2 linked regions of the Maricaulis maris genome follow. The protein of the gene in region 1 interacts with the protein of each later gene in a pairwise test. Links are inferred from orthologs where the notes say so. Each region holds a gene or a part of one and is shown in the gene's direction. Other genes may lie near its edges. The genes, in order: hfq and rho.

Region 1 (14,840 bases):
TAGGCTGCCAGCAGCGGCGCCAGATGAAAGGCCTGCGGCGTCTGTGCGGCGTACAGCCCGTCGCGCGACACCGGATCACCCATGGTCATGCCGGCCTCGTCACCGCGAAACAGGGCATCGGCGATCGGCAGCGCCGGAATGACCGCCGAATGCTCGGCGAGGGCGTCGGTGAGCCGGTCGAGCAGCGCCGGGCTGACAAAGGGACGGGCGGCGTCATGGATCAGGACGGCATCAAAACCGGCTGCTTGGGCGGCGTCCAGTCCGGCCCGGACCGAGGCGGTGCGGGTCGCGCCACCGGCGACGGTGGTCAGGGTCTGGCCGAGTGCCTGTTCGACGGCGGTCAGGTGGTCGCGGTCGTCCGGATTGACCACCACGATGATACCCATGATCCGGTCATGATGAAGCAGGGCATGAACACTACGATGAAGCACACTGGAACCGGCCAGTGCGCGATACTGTTTCGGCACGCCGCCACCGGCCCGTTCGCCGCGCCCGGCGGCCACGATCACAGCTCCGATCTTCATCAACAGGCCTCGTCCATTGCCGCAGCGCAGCAAGATCGCTAGCTTTCGGGATTACGATGTCCACCAAGGATGTGTCCAGCCGCATGCGCTTCTCGATCGCAACGCACAGCATTGAAATCCCGACCATCCTGGCGCCGATGTCCGGGGTGACGGATCTGCCGTTTCGTCGCCAGGCGCAGCGTTTCGGGGCTGGCATGGTGGTGTCTGAAATGGTCGCCTCCGACGCCCTGGCCGCCGGTCGCCGCGACATGGTCCGCAAGGCCGCGCTCGATGCCTCGTTGCAGCCCTGCGTCATCCAGCTCGCCGGCCGCGAGGCCCACTGGATGTCCGAAGGGGCCCGGATCGCCGAGGATGCCGGGGCGCAGGTCATTGATATCAATATGGGATGTCCGGCCCGCCAGGTCACCAAGGGACTGTCCGGCTCGGCCCTGATGCGTGATCTCGACCATGCCCTGACCCTGATCGAAGCGACTGTCGGGGCGACCAGCCGCCCGGTCACCCTGAAGATGCGGCTGGGCTGGGACCATGACAGTCTCAACGCACCTGACCTCGCCCGCCGGGCCCGCGATGCCGGCGTCCAGCTGATCACGGTGCACGGCCGGACCCGCCAGCAATTCTACAAGGGTCAGGCCGACTGGTCGGCCGTTCGCGCCGTCGTCGAGGCGGTTGATCTGCCGGTCATCGTCAATGGCGATATCCACACCACTGCCGACGCCCGCAGCGCGCTGGAAAAGTCCGGCGCTGCCGCCGTGATGATCGGGCGCGCCGCGCAGGGACGCCCCTGGCTCCTCGGCGAGGTCGGCCGCGAACTGCTTGGCCAGGCCGCAGTGGAAACGCCCTGGTCCGACAAGATCGACGCGCTCGCCGCCCAGTTCGAGGACAGCCTTCTGCATTATGGCGAAAATCTCGGTATCCGCATGATCCGCAAACATTTTGCCAGCTTCTGCGACGTCGAGTGCGGCGCCGGGGATGCCGACTGGGTCCGCGCCCAGCGCGCCAGCCTGTGCCGGTCCGAGCGGCCGGCGGATATTCACGCGGCGCTCGATGGCCTGCGCCAGCTTGACGGACGTGCGGTCGCATGAGCCCCGCAGCGGCGCCCGGCGCCGCCTCCCTGGCCGCCTCCCTGGCCGCCGACCAGGCCGCGATCCCGATTCTCGTCTTCTCCGGTGCGGCCCGCTGCGTCTGGGCCAATACCCAGGCCGAGGAATGGCTTGGCCTGTCCATGCGCCATATGGGCAAGGGCCGGTTCGACACCCTGTCGGCAACCTGCGCCCAGCTGGCCGATATCATCGAGCAGGCGTGCGGCAGCCAACGTACCGTTGTCGCTCTTGGACGCATGCTCGGCGGCGGCGGGCCCTTCGATGTTCATGCCCGCTGGTCTGAGGAGCACGGCCAGCTGGTTCTCTCGGTGCTGCCGCATCAGGAAATGGGGGCCAAGGCGTCCGAAGCGCCGGCGCTGGGTTTTGGTCGCATGCTGGCGCACGAGCTCAAGAATCCGCTGGCCAGCGTCCGCGGCGCTGCCCAGCTGATCCGGCGTGAGACCGGGATCGAGGGCGCGCGCGACCTGGCCCGGCTGATCATCCAGGATGTCGACCGGATCACCCGCCTGGCCGATCACTGGAGCCGGGTCGGGGATATCCAGCTTGGCGTGCAATCCGAGATCAATCTCAACCTGCTGGCTGTCAACGCGATGGACAGCCTGCACCGCGCCGATGCCGCCACGAGGGGTGTGCTGCGCGAGAATTTTGACCCCTCCCTGCCGACCATCAAGGGCGATCCGGACCTGTTGATGCAGGTCGTTCTCAACCTGCTGCAAAATGCGCTCGACGCCGTTCGCTCGGACCCGGCCGCTGAAATCGTCATCGAGACGCGCTTCGATGCCGGGCCGAAAAGCCGTACCGGGGGCAATCCGACCCCGCTCGTCCTGTCGGTCCGCGACAATGGACCGGGCATTCCCGAAACGCTCGGATCGGGTATCTTCACTCCCTTCGTGACCACCAAGCCTGCCGGCGAGGGGCTCGGCCTGGCGTTTGCGGCCCGGATTGCTGCCCTGCACGACGGGCAGATCGATTTCGAGAGCCATCCGGGTCGAACCGTTTTCAATATCCGCCTGCCGATAGCCAAGAGGGACCTGCCGTGACCGCTCGCATCCTGCTTTTGGAAGATGATGACAGTCTCAAGCTGATCCTGTCGCGCGCGCTCGGGTCTGCCGGCTACCAGGTCCGGGCGACCGCATCGCCGGACACGGCGCTGAACTGGATCCGCAATGGCGAGGGCGACCTCCTGCTCGCGGACGTCCTGCTGGACGGGACGAATTTCCTCGAAAATCTCGGCCTCGTCTCGCGCCTGCGCCCGCAATTGCCGGTCATCGTGATGAGCGCGCAGGCGACGGCCTCGACGGCGATCAGTGCGGCCAAGGGCGGGGTGTTCGAGTATCTGCCCAAACCCTTCGACCTCGATGATATGATCGCCGCCGTCGCGGCAGCGCTGGGCGAGGAGACCAAGGCCGGCCGGACCAGGCCGGCGGAGGAGCCAACCGGCTTTATCGGTCAATCGGCGGCCATGCAGTCCGCCTTCAAGGCGATTGCCCGGGCCGCGACGAGCCAGGCCCATGTCATGATCACTGGCGAACCGGGCGTCGGCAAGCGACAGGCGGCCGAAGCCCTGCTGCGGGCCCGCGGGATCGCCTCGGACGACGCGATTGTCGTCACCCCCTCCAATCCGGCGTCTGACGTGTTCCGCTCGACGCAGGCGGCCCGCCAGGTGGTCTGGCTGCGACTGGAAGAGTGGAATGCCGAACAGCAAAGGGCGGCACGCGACGCGCTTGATGCCGGTATCGGTCGCGTGATCGCCACGGCCTCGCATTCGCCGGACGCGGGCCTGGATAGCCGGCTGGTGGCGCGTCTGTCGGAATGCGTGATCTCGGTCCCGCCACTGCGTGAACGCCGCAGTGACATCCCGGCTCTGTGTGAAACCTTCCTCGGCCAGTTCGCGCGCCGCGACAAGCAGGAGGTGGTGCGCCTCTCGAAGGACGCGATCCAGTATCTCCAGGGCTCGGCCTGGACCGGCAATGTGGTCGAATTGCGCTCTGTCCTGTCGCGCCTGTCGCTGGCAACTCGCGGCCGTGTTGCCGGCCTAGAAGACGTGCTCTCGGCCTTCACGGCTGACGCCGGTGATGCGCGCGAGGACCTCGACGTCCACGCCAATGCGATCGCGGCGCTTTCCCTGAGTCGCGACAACGCCCGGACCGTTGCCATCGACGCGGTTGATCGGGCCCTGTTCAGCCAAGCCCTCGACCGCTGTGGTGGAAACCGCTCAAGAGCGGCCGAAATGCTGGGTTTGAACCGCAATACGCTGGCGCGCCGGCTTGCGGAGCTGGGCGAGGAAACGCGCGATATGTGACCTCTGCATCACGGGTGTTGATTGGGCGCAACAACGGAGTAATGATGCGCATCTGCAACACGTGAGCTCACACTTGCCGACCACTGCCACGAAGCCACTGATCCGCAATATCTCGCCGCGATCTGCCGCCTTGTTCGGCATTGGCTTTGTCACATCTGCCATCTTCCTCACCGTCGCTGCTACCGGACTGCTTGGTGACAACGGTTTGATGCGGCTGAGCGACCGGTCAGCGACCGCGCTCCTGATCGGCAATGCTGTTCTCATTTTCGGGTTGGGCTGCGTTGTGGTGGTCCGTTTTATCCGGCGGGTACGGGCGCGCCGCTTTGGCGAGCCGACCCCGCGACTGCATCTGCGCTTTGTGGCCCTGTTCTCGCTTGCGGCAGCGGCGCCGGCGGTTCTGGCGGCGCTGTTTCTGGGCGCCGTCCTCAATCGCGGGGTCGATTACTGGTTTGGTGAGCGCATTGCCACAGTTGTCGACGGCACTGCGACCGTGGCGCGCGAGATTTACGAGCGTGAGACCAGCGAGGCCGGCTACAAGCTGAGCGCCATGGCTGAAGCGCTCAATCAGCCCGACGCGGTCGAGGCCTTCAGTTCCAGCCGGATCCAGTATGTCTGGGGGCTGAGCTCGCTCGCCGCCGAACAGCGTTTCTCTGCGGCCTATATCGTCGATGGTCGCGGCAATTTGCTGGCGCGGACACGGTTTCAGGAAAACGAGCCTTATGTTGCGCCGTCCACGCGGCTCTACGAACTGGCCGGCGAGGGCGGTGTGGCCGTCTCGACGCCGGAGTTCACCCCGGTCGGCACCGATGTCGTCCGCCTGCTGCACCAGCTGGAAGGGTATGAGGACGCCTATCTCTACGTCTCGATCCCGATGAATGTGGACCTGTTCCGCCAGATGGAGGAAGCGCGGGTGGCGCTGCGCCGGGCTGACGAACAGGAAAGCACGATCCGGCAAACCTTCTTCCTGCTCTATTTCGAGGTTGCCGCGCTGATCCTGATCGGCTCGGTCTGGCTCGGCCTGAGTGCCGCGACCCGCGTTGTGACCCCGATTTCACGGCTGGTTGCAGCCGCCGAACGGGTGCGTCGCGGTGATCTGGAAGCGCGTGTCCAGATGGGCCGCGATGATGACGAAATCGCGGCCCTGGCGCGGGCCTTCAACCGGATGACCCGTCAGCTTCGCAGCCAGCGCCGCGAATTGATAGAGAGTCACGCCGAGAGCGAGCAGCGCCGCGCCTTTATCGAAGCCATTCTGGCCGGTGTCCGCGCCGGGGTGATTGGCCTCGACAAGGACAACAAGGTAACGCTGATCAACCGCTCGGCGATCGGCATGCTGTCGCCCGGCTCGGATGACCAGATCGGCACGCGCCTTGAGGACATCTCACCCGCCCTGACCGATCTTGTGCTGGATGCGCGGCGCCGACCGGGGGTGGTCGCAGAAGCGCAGATTGACCTGGAAACACCGGACGAGCAGATCCGCCATATCACCGCGCGTGCCTCGATGGACGAGGAGGCCGGGCTGGTCATCACCTTCGATGATGTCACCCGTCTCGTCACCGCCCAGCGGAATGCAGCCTGGCGCGAGGTCGCGCGCCGGATCGCCCACGAGATCAAGAATCCGCTGACCCCGATCCAGCTCTCGGCCGAGCGGATCAAGCGGAAGTATCGCGCCGAGATCCAGAGCGATCTGGAAACCTTCGACCGCTGTACCGAGACCATTATCCGGCAGGTCAGTGACATCGGCCGCATGGTCGATGAGTTCTCCTCCTTCGCGCGCATGCCCCAGCCCAAGGTCGAGGAGGTCGAGCTGGGCGAGCTGACCAAGTCCGCCGTCTTCGCGCGGCGGGTGGCCTCGCCCTCGATCGATGTCACCTTCGACAAGCCGTCCAGGCCGGTTCTGGGATTGTGCGACTCGCGCCTGTCCGGGCAGGCGCTCGCGAATATTCTCAAGAATGCGTCGGAGAGCGTCGACGCGCGGATGGAGAAGGATGGCGCACCCGGCACCATCGCGGTCGAGCTGACCGAGCAGGACGGTTTCGCCGTGATTGAAGTCACCGATAACGGGCTTGGCTGGCCAACGCCGAACCGTGAACGTCTGACAGAGCCCTACATGACCACGCGCGAGAAAGGGACCGGGCTGGGCCTGGCGATCGTCAAGCGCGTGATGGAAGACCACAAGGGACGGCTCGAACTTGACCTGCCAGCGAGCGGGCCGGGGGCGGTCGTGCGCTTGATCTTCCCGCTGGCGGAAACGCCGGAACAAGAACTTCAAAACGTACAGGAGGCCTGATCCATGGCTCGCGACATACTGATCGTGGATGATGAGGCGGATATCCGTGAACTGATCGGCGGCCTGCTCGAAGACGACGGCTATGAGACCCGGGAGGCTGCGGATGCAGACGGGGCCTTGGCCGAAATCCGCGCGCGCAAGCCGTCGCTGGTCATCCTCGACGTCTGGCTGCAGGGCAGCCGGTTGGACGGGATCGAGCTGCTCGACGAGTTCCGCTCGATTGATGCCAACATGCCGGTCATTGTGATCTCCGGACATGGCACGATCGAGACGGCGGTCGCGGCAATCCGCAAGGGGGCGTATGACTTCCTCGAGAAGCCGTTCAAGAGCGACAAGCTGTTGCTGACGGTGACGCGGGCGCTGGAAACCAGCCGCCTTCGTCAGGAAAACGCGCAATTGCGCGCGCGGGGTGATGGCCAGGCTTCGCTGATCGGCGAGTCCAGCGGTATCACCCAGGTGCGCCAGTTGATCGACCGCGTCGCACCGACCAATAGTCGGGTCCTGATCCGCGGCCCGTCGGGCGCCGGCAAGGAGCTGGTCGCCCGGCTGATCCATGAGAGCTCGCCCCGGGCGCAGTCGGACTTCGTTGCCGTCAGTGCGCCGGGCATGTCGCCGGAAGGCGTCGAGGAAGAGTTGTTCGGGCGCGAGAACGAGGATGGCAGCGTCAAGCATGTCGGCCTGCTCGAACGCGCGCATGGCGGCACGCTCTATCTCGACGAAATCGCTGATATGCCCAAGGACACGCAGACCAAGCTGCTGCGCCTGCTGGTCGAGCAACGGTTCCGGCGGATCGGCGGCGCCGCCGACGTTCAGGTCAATGTGCGCGTCATCTCCTCGACCGCTCAGGACCTTGCCGGTCGGATCCAGGGCGGGCTGTTCCGCGAGGACCTCTATCACCGCCTCGCGGTTGTCCCGGTCCAGGTCCCGCCGCTGGCCGACCGCCGCGAGGATATTCCCTCGCTGGTCGCGCACTTTGTCGATCGGCTGACAGCGTCGGCCGGGCTTCCGCGACGGCGCTTCGGCGATGACGTGATGGCAGCCCTGCAGGCGCATGGCTGGCCGGGCAATGTGCGTCAGTTGCGCAATAATATCGAGCGGCTCCTCATTTTGGCGACCGGCTCGCTGGATGAGCCGATCACCCTCGACTCGCTGCCCTCGGAAGTCGTGACGCGCGAGAACCAGGATGTCGGGTTTGACGCGGAGAAGATGATCGCCTTGTCTCTGCGCGAAGCGCGGGAGAATTTCGAGCGCGAGTATCTCAAGGCCCAGATCGACCGCTTTGGCGGCAATATTTCACGCACGGCAGCCTTCATCGGCATGGAGCGCTCGGCCTTGCATCGGAAACTCAAATCGCTCGGGGTTGGCAGCGTGCAACGCGAAGGCGCGGCCTAGCGCCGAACGGATGGATCTGACATGAAAGCGATTGTCTGCGGAGCAGGGCAGGTTGGCGTCGGGATTGCCCGCGCCCTTGCCCGCGAGGGAAATGCGGTGACCGTCGTCGACTGGTCGACCGAGCTGGTCGACAATGTCGTCACCGATCTGGACGTGCAGGGTGTTGTCGGCCACGGCTCGCACCCTGATGTGCTCGAACGGGCCGGCGCGCGGCAGGCTGACCTGATCGTTGCGGTGACGCACTCGGACGAGACCAACATGGTGGCCTGCCAGGTCGCCCACTCGCTCTTCCACACGCCGATGCGGATCGCGCGGGTTCGGGCCCAGAACTATCTCGACCCGGCCTGGGGCGACCTGTTCTCGACCGGCAACATGCCGGTTGATGTGGTGATTTCGCCCGAGCTCGAGGTCGGTCGGGCCATTCTCCAGCGGGTGGAAACACCGGGCGCATTCAACACCGCGGTCTTCTCCGGCGGACGGGTGCAGCTGCTCGGCCTGCGCCTGGACGAGAACTCGCCGGTGGCCGGCTCCACGACCGAGCAGGTAATGGAGCTCTTCCCGGACCTGCGTCTGGCCGTGGTCGGGGTGCAGCGCGAACAAACGCTTTTCATTCCCAAACTACATGACCCGCTGCTCGCCGGGGATGACGTCTATGTCGTCACCGAAAGCCGCCAGGTCCGTCGCATCCTCGATATCTTCGGACGCAGCTCGGAACAGATCCGCCGTGTGGTGGTGGTCGGGGCCGGCAATATCGGCGTCTATGTCGCCCGGGCGCTGGAACGCGCCGGCGGGGTCAAGGTCCGCCTGATCGAAGCCGACAAGTCGCGGGCCGAAGCGGCAGCCGAGAGCCTGAAGAAGACCGTTGTCCTGCACGGTGACGGGCTTGATGCCAAGCTGATGCGTGAAGCCGGCGTCAGCGAGGCCGAGCTCGTGGTCTGTGTGACCAATGACGACAAGGTCAACATGCTGTCTGCGGTCATGGCCAAGCGGGAAGGGGCCGAGCGCGCCCTGTCGCTGATCAATGACCGGGCCTTCGAAAACCTGCGCGACGCGCTCGGTATCGACGTCCTGATTGATCCGCGGGCGACCACGGTTTCGACCATCCTCCAGCATATCCGCCGCGGACGCATTACCGGGCTGCAAAGTCTGGGCGGCGGGCAGGCGGAAGCGCTGGAAGGCGTCGCGCTGTCGACCTCGCCGCTGGTCGGCAAGACGCTGGACGAGCTGGAATTGCCCGATGGTGTGGCGCTCGGCGCCGTGGTTCGCGGGGACAAGGTCATCCTGCCCTGTGATGACGGCCGGATCCGCGAGAATGATCGCGTTCTGCTGTTCTGCAACACCGCGCTGATCCCCAAGGTCGAGCACCTCTTCCGCGTCAGCCTCGAATATTTCTGATCGATGACGCCTGTCGCCTTCCTCCGGCCGCTGGGTGCGCTCTGGGTTCTCCTGGCCGGCGTAGCGCTGTTTGCGGCCTTCGTTGCGGTCGCCATCGGCGAGCCGCATCTGGCACCACTGTTTGCGACCACAGCACTGATTGCCTTCATCCCGGGTGTCTTCATCCTCGCCGCGACCCGCGGCATGCGCTCGAAGGCGAGTGCTCTGGACGCGCTGGGACTGGCCCTCCTGTCCTGGATCACGGCGCCCGCGATGGCCGCGCTACCGTTCTGGCTGACCGGGTATTTCGATCCCCTGGACGCCGTGTTCGAGGCTTATTCCGCGGTCACCACAACCGGTGCGACCCTGCTGCCGGCCGATGACCTGCCGCGCTCGCTGATCTTCTGGCGGGCGATCCTCGCCTGGCTCGGGGGCTATGCGACGCTTCTGCTTGCCATCGGCATCTTCGCAGCCCTCGACCGGGATGTGCCCGCGATCCGCAAGTCCGCTCTCCTGACCCTTCGGTCCGACGACGTGTTCTCGCACCTTCCGGTCGCGGCGCGCCGTGTCGGCATGATCTATGCCGTCATGACCTCGGTGATCTGGCTCGGCCTGCTGTTCGCTGGCAACGGCTTGTTTGCATCCACTGTGCTGGCCATGAGTGCGATTTCGACCAGCGGTTACACGGTCACCGACGGCGGTCTGCTGGCGACTATAGGCCCGGTCTCGACCGGCTGGATCGTGATCGGCTGTCTCGTCGGATCACTCAATATCGCCCTGTTCTGGGATGTCATCCGTGACCGCTCCGTGCTGCGGGATCCCGACATTCTCGGGATCGGCGCGCTGGTGATCGGGCTTGGCGGCTTCTTCATCCTGGCGCGCCCCGGCACCCCGTTCTCCGACCTCATGGACGCGGCCTTCATCGTGTCGACCAGCGGATTTTCCGCCGGTGGCGGGGTGATCCCCGCTCTGGCCGCCTCGATTTTTGTCGCCCTGATCGGCGGTTCGGCAGCGTCGACGACCGGCGGCATCAAGGTCTCGCGCATCCTGCTATTGTGGAAGCGGATGGGGGCCGAACTTGCTGTCCTGTCGGACCCCCGCAGCATGGTCCCGGTGACCTTCCGGGGGCGCCGGGTTCACGAGGGGGCCTTGGTCGGTATCTGGTCCTATGTGCTGGCCTTCGTGGCGGCGATCGGGCTCGGGACGATGGCGCTGACGGGCGCCGGCCTCGACTTCGAAACGGCCTTCATTGCCATGACATCGGCCCTCGCCAATATCGGTCCCATGCTCAACCAGTCGCAACCGCTGACGAGCTGGAACCAATTGCCGGACCAGACCAAACCCATCCTTATTTCAGCCATGATCCTCGGGCGTCTGGAGGTCCTTGCGGCCGTCGCCGCCATCTGGGCTCTCTTCTTCAGGAAATGACGGAAAGCTGATGCGCTTCGCTTATGTAAACGGCCGCTTTTGTGCGCACCCTGACGCCGCCATCCATGTCGAGGATCGCGGCTTTCAGTTTGCCGATGCGGTCTATGAGGTCTGGAGTGTCCGCGACGGACGTCTGATGGATGCCGACGGGCATTTCCAGCGCCTGTCACGCTCGCTGGCAGAGCTGCGGATTCCGGAACCCCGCTCGCGCCCCGCGCTCGAGCGCATCATTCGCGAATTGCTGCGGCGGAACCGGGTCAGCAACGGGCTGGTCTATCTCCAGATTTCCCGCGGCCAGGCCCGCCGCGATCATGCCTTCCCGAAACAGGCGATCACCCCGACCATCGTGCTGACCTGCAAACGGCTCGACTTCGCAGCGGCGGACAGGCGGGCCGAGACCGGTATTGGCGTCATTACGGTGCCGGACCAGCGCTGGGCACGCTGTGATATCAAAACCGTCAACCTGTTGCCGAATGTCCTCGCCAAGCAGGCGGCTTACGAGGCGGGCGCTGCCGAGGCCTGGCAGGTTGACGCGGACGGATATGTCACCGAGGGCAGCTCGACCAATGCCTGGATCGTCACCAAGGCCGGAAAACTGCTGACCCGTCAGGCCGATAACGGCATCCTGCACGGCATCACGCGGGCACGAATTCTTGATTGTGCCCAACGACTTGGCCTGGAAATTGAGGAGAGGGCCTTCACCCCTGCGGAGGCGCTCGATGCGCGTGAGGCTTTCCTCACCTCGGCAACCTCATTCGTGACCCCGGTGGTGTCGATCGATGGCAAGACGGTAGCCAATGGCGCCCCCGGCTCGCTGGCCCGGGCCCTGCGCGAGACCTACCTCGCCGAGGCCTGAGCGCGAAGCCGAGCTTCCCATGCAAAATGAAGTGGTTGCAGCTTAAGGCAGGGCCTGTATACCCTAGGCATGAATCGCTGATCAAAGCGACGCCTGCGGAGCCAACATGTCGCACGATAAAAAACAAAACCTCCAGGATGTCTTCCTGAACTCTGTGCGTAAAACGAAGACGCCTCTGACCATCTTCCTCGTCAACGGGGTAAAGCTGCAGGGCGTTGTGACCTGGTTCGACAATTTCTGTGTCCTGCTCCGTCGCGACGGGCTGTCCCAGCTCGTCTACAAGCACGCCATCTCGACCATCATGCCGGCAGCTCCGGTCTCCCTGTTCGAGGATGACAAGGCGGATGACGACGCAGTGGAAGAGAGCGCCACGGATTGATTGAGCGCGAGGCGCCGGTATCGCGCGCCCTTGTCATACATCCCGCCAGCCGCGCCGACATGGCGCGTGCGGACGCGCGTCTTGAAGAAGCGTCCGGTCTGGCTGAAGCCCTTGATCTTGAGGTCGCGGACGCCTTCATCCTGCAAACGCGAAAGATCGACAGCGGACGCTATTTCGGCCGCGGCAAGATGGCTGAAATCGGTGACCTGATCACCGAGCTTGAGGCCAATGTCGCGGTCATCGATACAGCCCTGTCTCCGATCCAGCAGCGCAATCTGGAAAAAGCCTGGAATGTGAAAGTGATCGACCGGACCGGTCTGATCCTTGAGATTTTCGGTCAGCGCGCCCGGACCAAGGAAGGCGTGCTGCAAGTCGAGCTGGCCCGCCTGGCCTATGAGCGCTCCAGGCTCGTGCGGACCTGGACCCACCTTGAACGCCAGCGTGGCGGTCGCGGCTTCCTGGCCGGCCCCGGCGAGACCCAGATCGAGACCGACCGGCGCCTCCTCAACGAGAAGATGGCGAAGCTGCGTCGCCAGCTCGACGAGGTCCGCCGTACCCGGACCCTGCACCGTGCCCAGCGCCAGGATGTACCGTTCCCGACGGTCGCCTTCGTCGGCTATACCAACGCCGGAAAGTCCACCTTGTTCAATGCGTTGACCGGGGCAGGCGTGTTCGCACAGGACATGCCTTTCGCGACCCTGGACCCGACGGTGAGGGCGGTCGACCTGCCTGGTGGCACCCGCATCCTGCTGTCCGACACGGTGGGGTTCATCACCGACCTGCCGACCGAGCTGATTGCGGCCTTCCGCGCCACCCTCGAGGAAGTGCGTGAAGCCGACCTGCTCGTCCATGTGATCGACGCCTCGGATCCGGACCGGGTCGGGCGGATCCAGGATGTCGAGAGCGTGCTCGATGCGATTGAAGCCGGGCCCAGCCATGACCAGGCCATGATTGAAGCCTGGAACAAGGCCGACCGGCTCGACGAGGAAGACAGTGAAGACCTCGCGATCACCGTCCAGATGGCCAATCTGAAGGCCGGCCGGCCGATAAAGCTGGCCCTCTCAGCGATTACCGGAATGGGTGTCGAGACCTTCATTGAGGCGATTGAACGGGCGCTTTCGACCGAGGATGAGCGGGTTGAAATCCACATTCCGCCGCAGGATGCCCGGGCGCTGGCCTGGTTGCATGCTCATGGCGATGTGCTGGCCAGCAAGGTCAATCCCGAGACCGGGGCGACCACGCTTCAGGTCCGCCTGCACCCGGTCGAGGCCGGGCGCTTCCGCTCGCAATTCCCGGAACTGGCCATCCCGCAGGGGATTGGCGAGGTCGAGGACGAAGACGACTTCTGATCAGCCCGAGACCGGCGTCGATTTTTCGATCCGTTTGGCGTCGTTCCACAGGGCTTCCATCTCGTCCAGTGGCGTGTCCTGGGGCCTTTTTCCCCGAGCTGACAGCGTGTCCTCGATATGCCGGAAGCGGCGTTCGAACTTGGCATTCGCACCGCGGGTCGCGGCCTCGACATCAATCTTCATCTTGCGACCGAGATTGGTGCACACGAAGATCAGATCGCCGATCTCCTCGGCGACAGCCTCCTGATCGCCGGCCGCCATGGCCTCGCGAACCTCAGCCAATTCCTCATCCACCTTGGCCAGAACATGGTTCGCGGTTGGCCAGTCGAAGCCGACGGTGGCGGCGCGCTTTTGCAGCTTCTGGGCGCGCTTGAGCGCGGGAAGGGCGATCGGCACATCGTCCAGAAGGCTGGTGCCCTTGTCTGACGCCTTGCGCTCGCGGGCCTTGATCGCTTCCCATTCCGCCGTTTGCGTCTCTGAATCACGGGTCGCGAGATCACCGAAAACGTGCGGGTGTCGGCGGATCATCTTGTCGTTGATCGCCGCTGCGACGTCATCGAAACGGAACAATCCGTCTTCCTCGGCCATGCGGCTGTGAAACACGACCTGGAGCAAGAGATCGCCCAGCTCGTCCTTGAGCTCGTCATAACGCTTCCGCTCAATCGCATCGGCAACTTCATAGGCTTCCTCGATCGTGTAGGGCGCGATGCTGGCGAAATCCTGTTCCAGGTCCCACGGGCATCCTCCGTCGGGATCACGCAGCTTCGCCATGATGGCAATCAGGCGGTCGATCGGGGGCAGGGTTTCGGGCGGCGTGGACATCTCGGCTCCGGAATGTGGCCAGCGGGGAATCGCGCCGAGCCTAATCCGATTTGCGCGGATTGCGTCGGGCGATTGATACTTAAAGCAGGAAGGCATTTCCGACCTCTCATACCACGCGAACGAAAGCCCGAGTAAAGTGAGCGATTAAGCATCGCTCTTATATATATGAATTTACATGGAGAAAATGAGATGGGGGCGGAAGAGGAGCGCATGGGGCACGCGAACAGACACGCATCAATAACGCGCATAATAAATATTATGAGAAATGCAAGAGCGGATTATCGAGCCGGCCCAAACTGAGCCCGGTGGCCACAAAAACGTCGGCGACCCTCAATCGAGGATGGAAATCCTGTCGCCGCTCTGCTCAATCCGGATCCCGTCATGGGCTGGTCGGACACCCTCCGGCAGTCGCGCGGCGAGCGTCTCGTAATCGAGCGTGTTGTGGAGATTGGTCAGGACACCGAGCGGCTGCCCAACCCGTGCGATCGCTTCGAGCGCGTCGTCGAGGTGGAAATGCGTCGGGTGTGGTTCGTCGCGCAAGGCATCGACGACCCAGCATTTCACGCCCGACAGGATCGCGGCGCTGTCATCGGGCAAACCGTTGATGTCGGCGGAATACGCCAAATCACCGACCCGGAAACCAAGCGAGCGTATCGGACCGTGTTCCTGGTCAAACGGGATGATCGCGACACAGCCACCCGGGCCGTCAACATCAACAACCTCGCCAAAGCCCGGCATCGGACGTTGGTCGAGGATCGGTGGATAGCCTGAATTAGGCGGCGCCTGAAAAGTGTAGCCGAAGCGTCGGGTCAGAGAGCCGGCGGTCACCTTATCCATCCAGACCGGGATACGCTGGCGCTGGAGATAGGCAAAGGCACGCAGATCGTCGATGCCATGGGTCTGGTCGGCATGGTCGTGGGTCATCACCACACCGTCGATCCGGCGAACCTTGGCGGACAGCATCTGCTCGCGAAAATCCGGAGAGGTATCGATGACCACTCGGGTCACGTACTCGCCATCGCTCAGG
Region 2 (2,818 bases), 1.6 Mb from region 1 along the record:
TACGACTGGCTCCGCGCCTTCCACATTCTCGCGGTCATCGCCTGGATGGCCGGGCTGCTCTATTTGCCACGGCTCTATGTTTATCATTGTGCCGCAACGCCCGGCGGAGAGCTTGACGAGACCCTGAAACTTCAGGAACAGCGTCTTCTCAAGATCATCATGAACCCGGCCATGATCGTGGTCTGGATCCTGGGACTAGCGCTGATCTGGTCGAACATGGAACGGGCTGGCGGCTGGGCTGTGTTCCAGGGCTGGGCCTGGACGGCCAAATTCGTCCTGGTCATCCTCATGACCGGTCTGCACATGGTTTTCTCGGCCCGGTTCAAGCGCTTCCAGAACGGAACGAATGACTGGTCTGACAAGCGCTATCGCATGCTCAATGAAGTCCCGTTTGTTCTCGCGATCGCCATAGTCCTGATTGCTGTTGTTGCCCTGAAATAGCAGGAACAAATATGTGGGCGCTTGACGATGGGCGACCTGCATGGCAAGGGTTTCGTGACTCCTTTTCGGGATCCTTTCTTTCGTGACGTGAGACGCGTGATTTTCAGCGCGCCCGTCTGCTCCTCAATTCACGGGTACCCTCCGCTTTGACGGCACCCGACTTGCTTGATCGCGTAAGGCCCTTTGGCGGCCACGCTCTTGTGCTTGAGCTGAAGTATCATCATGACTGACGAAACCTCCCTACCTGTACCGGCTCTTCTTGAAGGCCTGGAGCACATGTCGCTCCAGGGACTGAAGGAAAAGAAACCGACCGAGCTTCTCGAATTCGCCGAAGCGCTTGAAATCGAGAATGCATCCTCCCTGCGAAAGCAGGGCATGATGTTCGCGATTCTCAAGGCCCTGGCCGAGCGGGATGTCGAGATTCATGGCGGCGGTGTTCTCGAGGTCTTGCAGGATGGGTTCGGGTTCCTGCGAGCACCGGAATCGAACTACCTGGCCGGACCGGATGACATCTATGTCTCGCCGACCCAGATCCGGAAATTCGGCCTGCGAACCGGTGACACGGTTGAGGGTGAAATCAGGAGCCCGCGGGATGGCGAACGATATTTCGCGCTTCTGAAGGTCTCGACGATCAATTTCCAGGACCCGGAGTCAGCCCGTCACAAGGTCCACTTCGACAATCTTACCCCGCTCTATCCCGAGAGCCGGTTCAACATGGAACTTGCCGATCCCACCGTGAAGGATCGCTCGGGCCGCGTCATCGATATTGTGGCACCGCTCGGCAAGGGCCAGCGTGGCCTGATCGTCGCGCCGCCCCGGACCGGTAAGACCGTCCTCCTGCAGAACATCGCCCACGCCATAGAAAGCAATCATCCGGATTGCTACTTGATGGTGCTGCTGATCGATGAGCGCCCGGAAGAAGTGACGGACATGCAGCGTACGGTGAAGGGCGAGGTGATTGCTTCGACCTTTGACGAACCGGCAACGCGTCATGTCCAAGTTGCCGAAATGGTTATTGAAAAGGCAAAGCGCCTGGTCGAGCACGGGCGCGATGTCGTGATCCTGCTGGACTCGATCACCCGTCTTGGCCGCGCCTACAACACCGTGGTGCCGTCCTCGGGCAAGGTCCTCACCGGTGGTGTCGACGCGAATGCCCTGCAGCGTCCGAAACGCTTCTTCGGTGCTGCCCGGAATATCGAGAATGGCGGCTCGCTGACCATCATTGCGACCGCACTGATCGATACCGGCTCGCGGATGGACGAAGTCATCTTCGAGGAATTCAAGGGTACGGGTAACTCGGAAGTGGTTCTCGACCGCAAGGTTGCCGATAAACGCGTCTTCCCGGCCATCGACATCCTCAAATCCGGAACGCGGAAAGAGGAACTCCTCGTGGATCGCGGCCAGCTCCAGAAAATGTATGTGTTGCGCCGTATCCTCAACCCGATGGGTGCCCAGGATGCGATCGAGTTCCTGCTCGACAAGCTCCGTCAGACCAAGACCAATGACGAGTTCTTCGACTCCATGAACACCTGACCGGGTCGGGCGATCAGGGGACCAGAATGCTGGCCCCTGTCGTCCGCCGGCCTTCCAGCGCTTCATGCGCCTGAACGGCGTCATCGAGGCCGAAGCGCTGATTGACGCTGATCGTCAGGATGCCCCGTGCGACGGCGTCGAAGACATCGGCCGTATTGGCCGCAAGGGCAGCTTCGCTTGCCGTATAATGGGCAAGTGACGGGCGGGTGACATAGAGCGAGCCCTTCTGGGTCAGGATGCCGAGATCGACCCCTGTGACCGGACCGGAGGCATTACCGAAGCTGGCCAGAAGACCCCTCGGCTGCAGGCAATCCAGCGACATCTCAAAAGTATCCTTGCCGACACCGTCATAGACAACGGGCACGCCTTTTCCGTCCGTGATCTCATGGACGCGGGAGACGACATTCTCGCTCGAATAGTTGATCATGTGGGTCGCGCCCATTGCGCGCGCGAGGGCACATTTTTCCTCACTGCCGGCGGTACCGATCACGGTCGCTCCCAGCTCGCGGGCCCATTGGCAAACCAGGAGACCGACTCCACCCGCGGCTGCGTGGAACAGGATCGTGTCGCCGGGTTTGACGGCATAGGTCTCCTTGAGGAGATAGCGCGCGGTCATGCCCTTGAGCATGATGGCGGCCGCTTGGTCAAAGGATACCGCGTCCGGCAGGTGGGCGACGCGTCCCGCGGGGACGATATTGACCTCTGCATAGGCGCCAAGCGGTCCGCCGCCATAGGCGACGCGGTCGCCGGGCTGAAACCCGCTCACCTCAGTGCCGATGGCGTCGACGGTGCCGGAGGCTTCCAATCCGATACCGGCGGGCAGGGGCACGGGGTAAAGCCCCGA

What was found.
Region 2: the proteins of hfq (region 1) and rho interact in binary tests that used the Escherichia coli proteins (3 or more experiments, as listed by UniProt). The link is inferred for Maricaulis maris from one-to-one orthologs.

The regions. Positions count from the first base shown.
Region 1 is NZ_AP027270.1:1,460,088-1,474,927, reverse strand. The notes cover bases 10,071-13,005. They hold hfq (RNA chaperone Hfq), read left to right. Parts: upstream 10,071-11,369; coding sequence 11,370-11,642; downstream 11,643-13,005. Other genes in these bases: mazG (nucleoside triphosphate pyrophosphohydrolase), read right to left, coding at 12,992-13,005; hflX (GTPase HflX), read left to right, coding at 11,639-12,991; AAA969_RS06860 (D-amino-acid transaminase), read left to right, coding at 10,415-11,263; AAA969_RS06865 (TrkH family potassium uptake protein), read left to right, coding at 10,071-10,407. In the rest of the region: AAA969_RS06900 (bifunctional 2-C-methyl-D-erythritol 4-phosphate cytidylyltransferase/2-C-methyl-D-erythritol 2,4-cyclodiphosphate synthase), read right to left, coding at 1-527; tRNA dihydrouridine synthase DusB, read left to right, coding at 662-1,606; AAA969_RS06890 (two-component system sensor histidine kinase NtrB), read left to right, coding at 1,603-2,664; AAA969_RS06885 (sigma-54-dependent transcriptional regulator), read left to right, coding at 2,661-3,926; AAA969_RS06880 (PAS domain-containing sensor histidine kinase), read left to right, coding at 4,000-6,213; AAA969_RS06875 (sigma-54-dependent transcriptional regulator), read left to right, coding at 6,217-7,605; Trk system potassium transporter TrkA, read left to right, coding at 7,627-9,000; more of AAA969_RS06865, read left to right, coding at 9,004-10,070; more of mazG, read right to left, coding at 13,006-13,813; AAA969_RS06840 (MBL fold metallo-hydrolase), read right to left, coding at 14,144-14,840. UniProt on the Escherichia coli protein: RNA chaperone that binds small regulatory RNA (sRNAs) and mRNAs to facilitate mRNA translational regulation in response to envelope stress, environmental stress and changes in metabolite concentrations.
Region 2 is NZ_AP027270.1:3,027,616-3,030,433, reverse strand. It holds rho (transcription termination factor Rho), read left to right. Parts: upstream 1-663; coding sequence 664-1,974; downstream 1,975-2,818. Other genes in the region: AAA969_RS14465 (quinone oxidoreductase family protein), read right to left, coding at 1,988-2,818; AAA969_RS14475 (CopD family protein), read left to right, coding at 1-441. UniProt on the Escherichia coli protein: Facilitates transcription termination by a mechanism that involves Rho binding to the nascent RNA, activation of Rho's RNA-dependent ATPase activity, and release of the mRNA from the DNA template.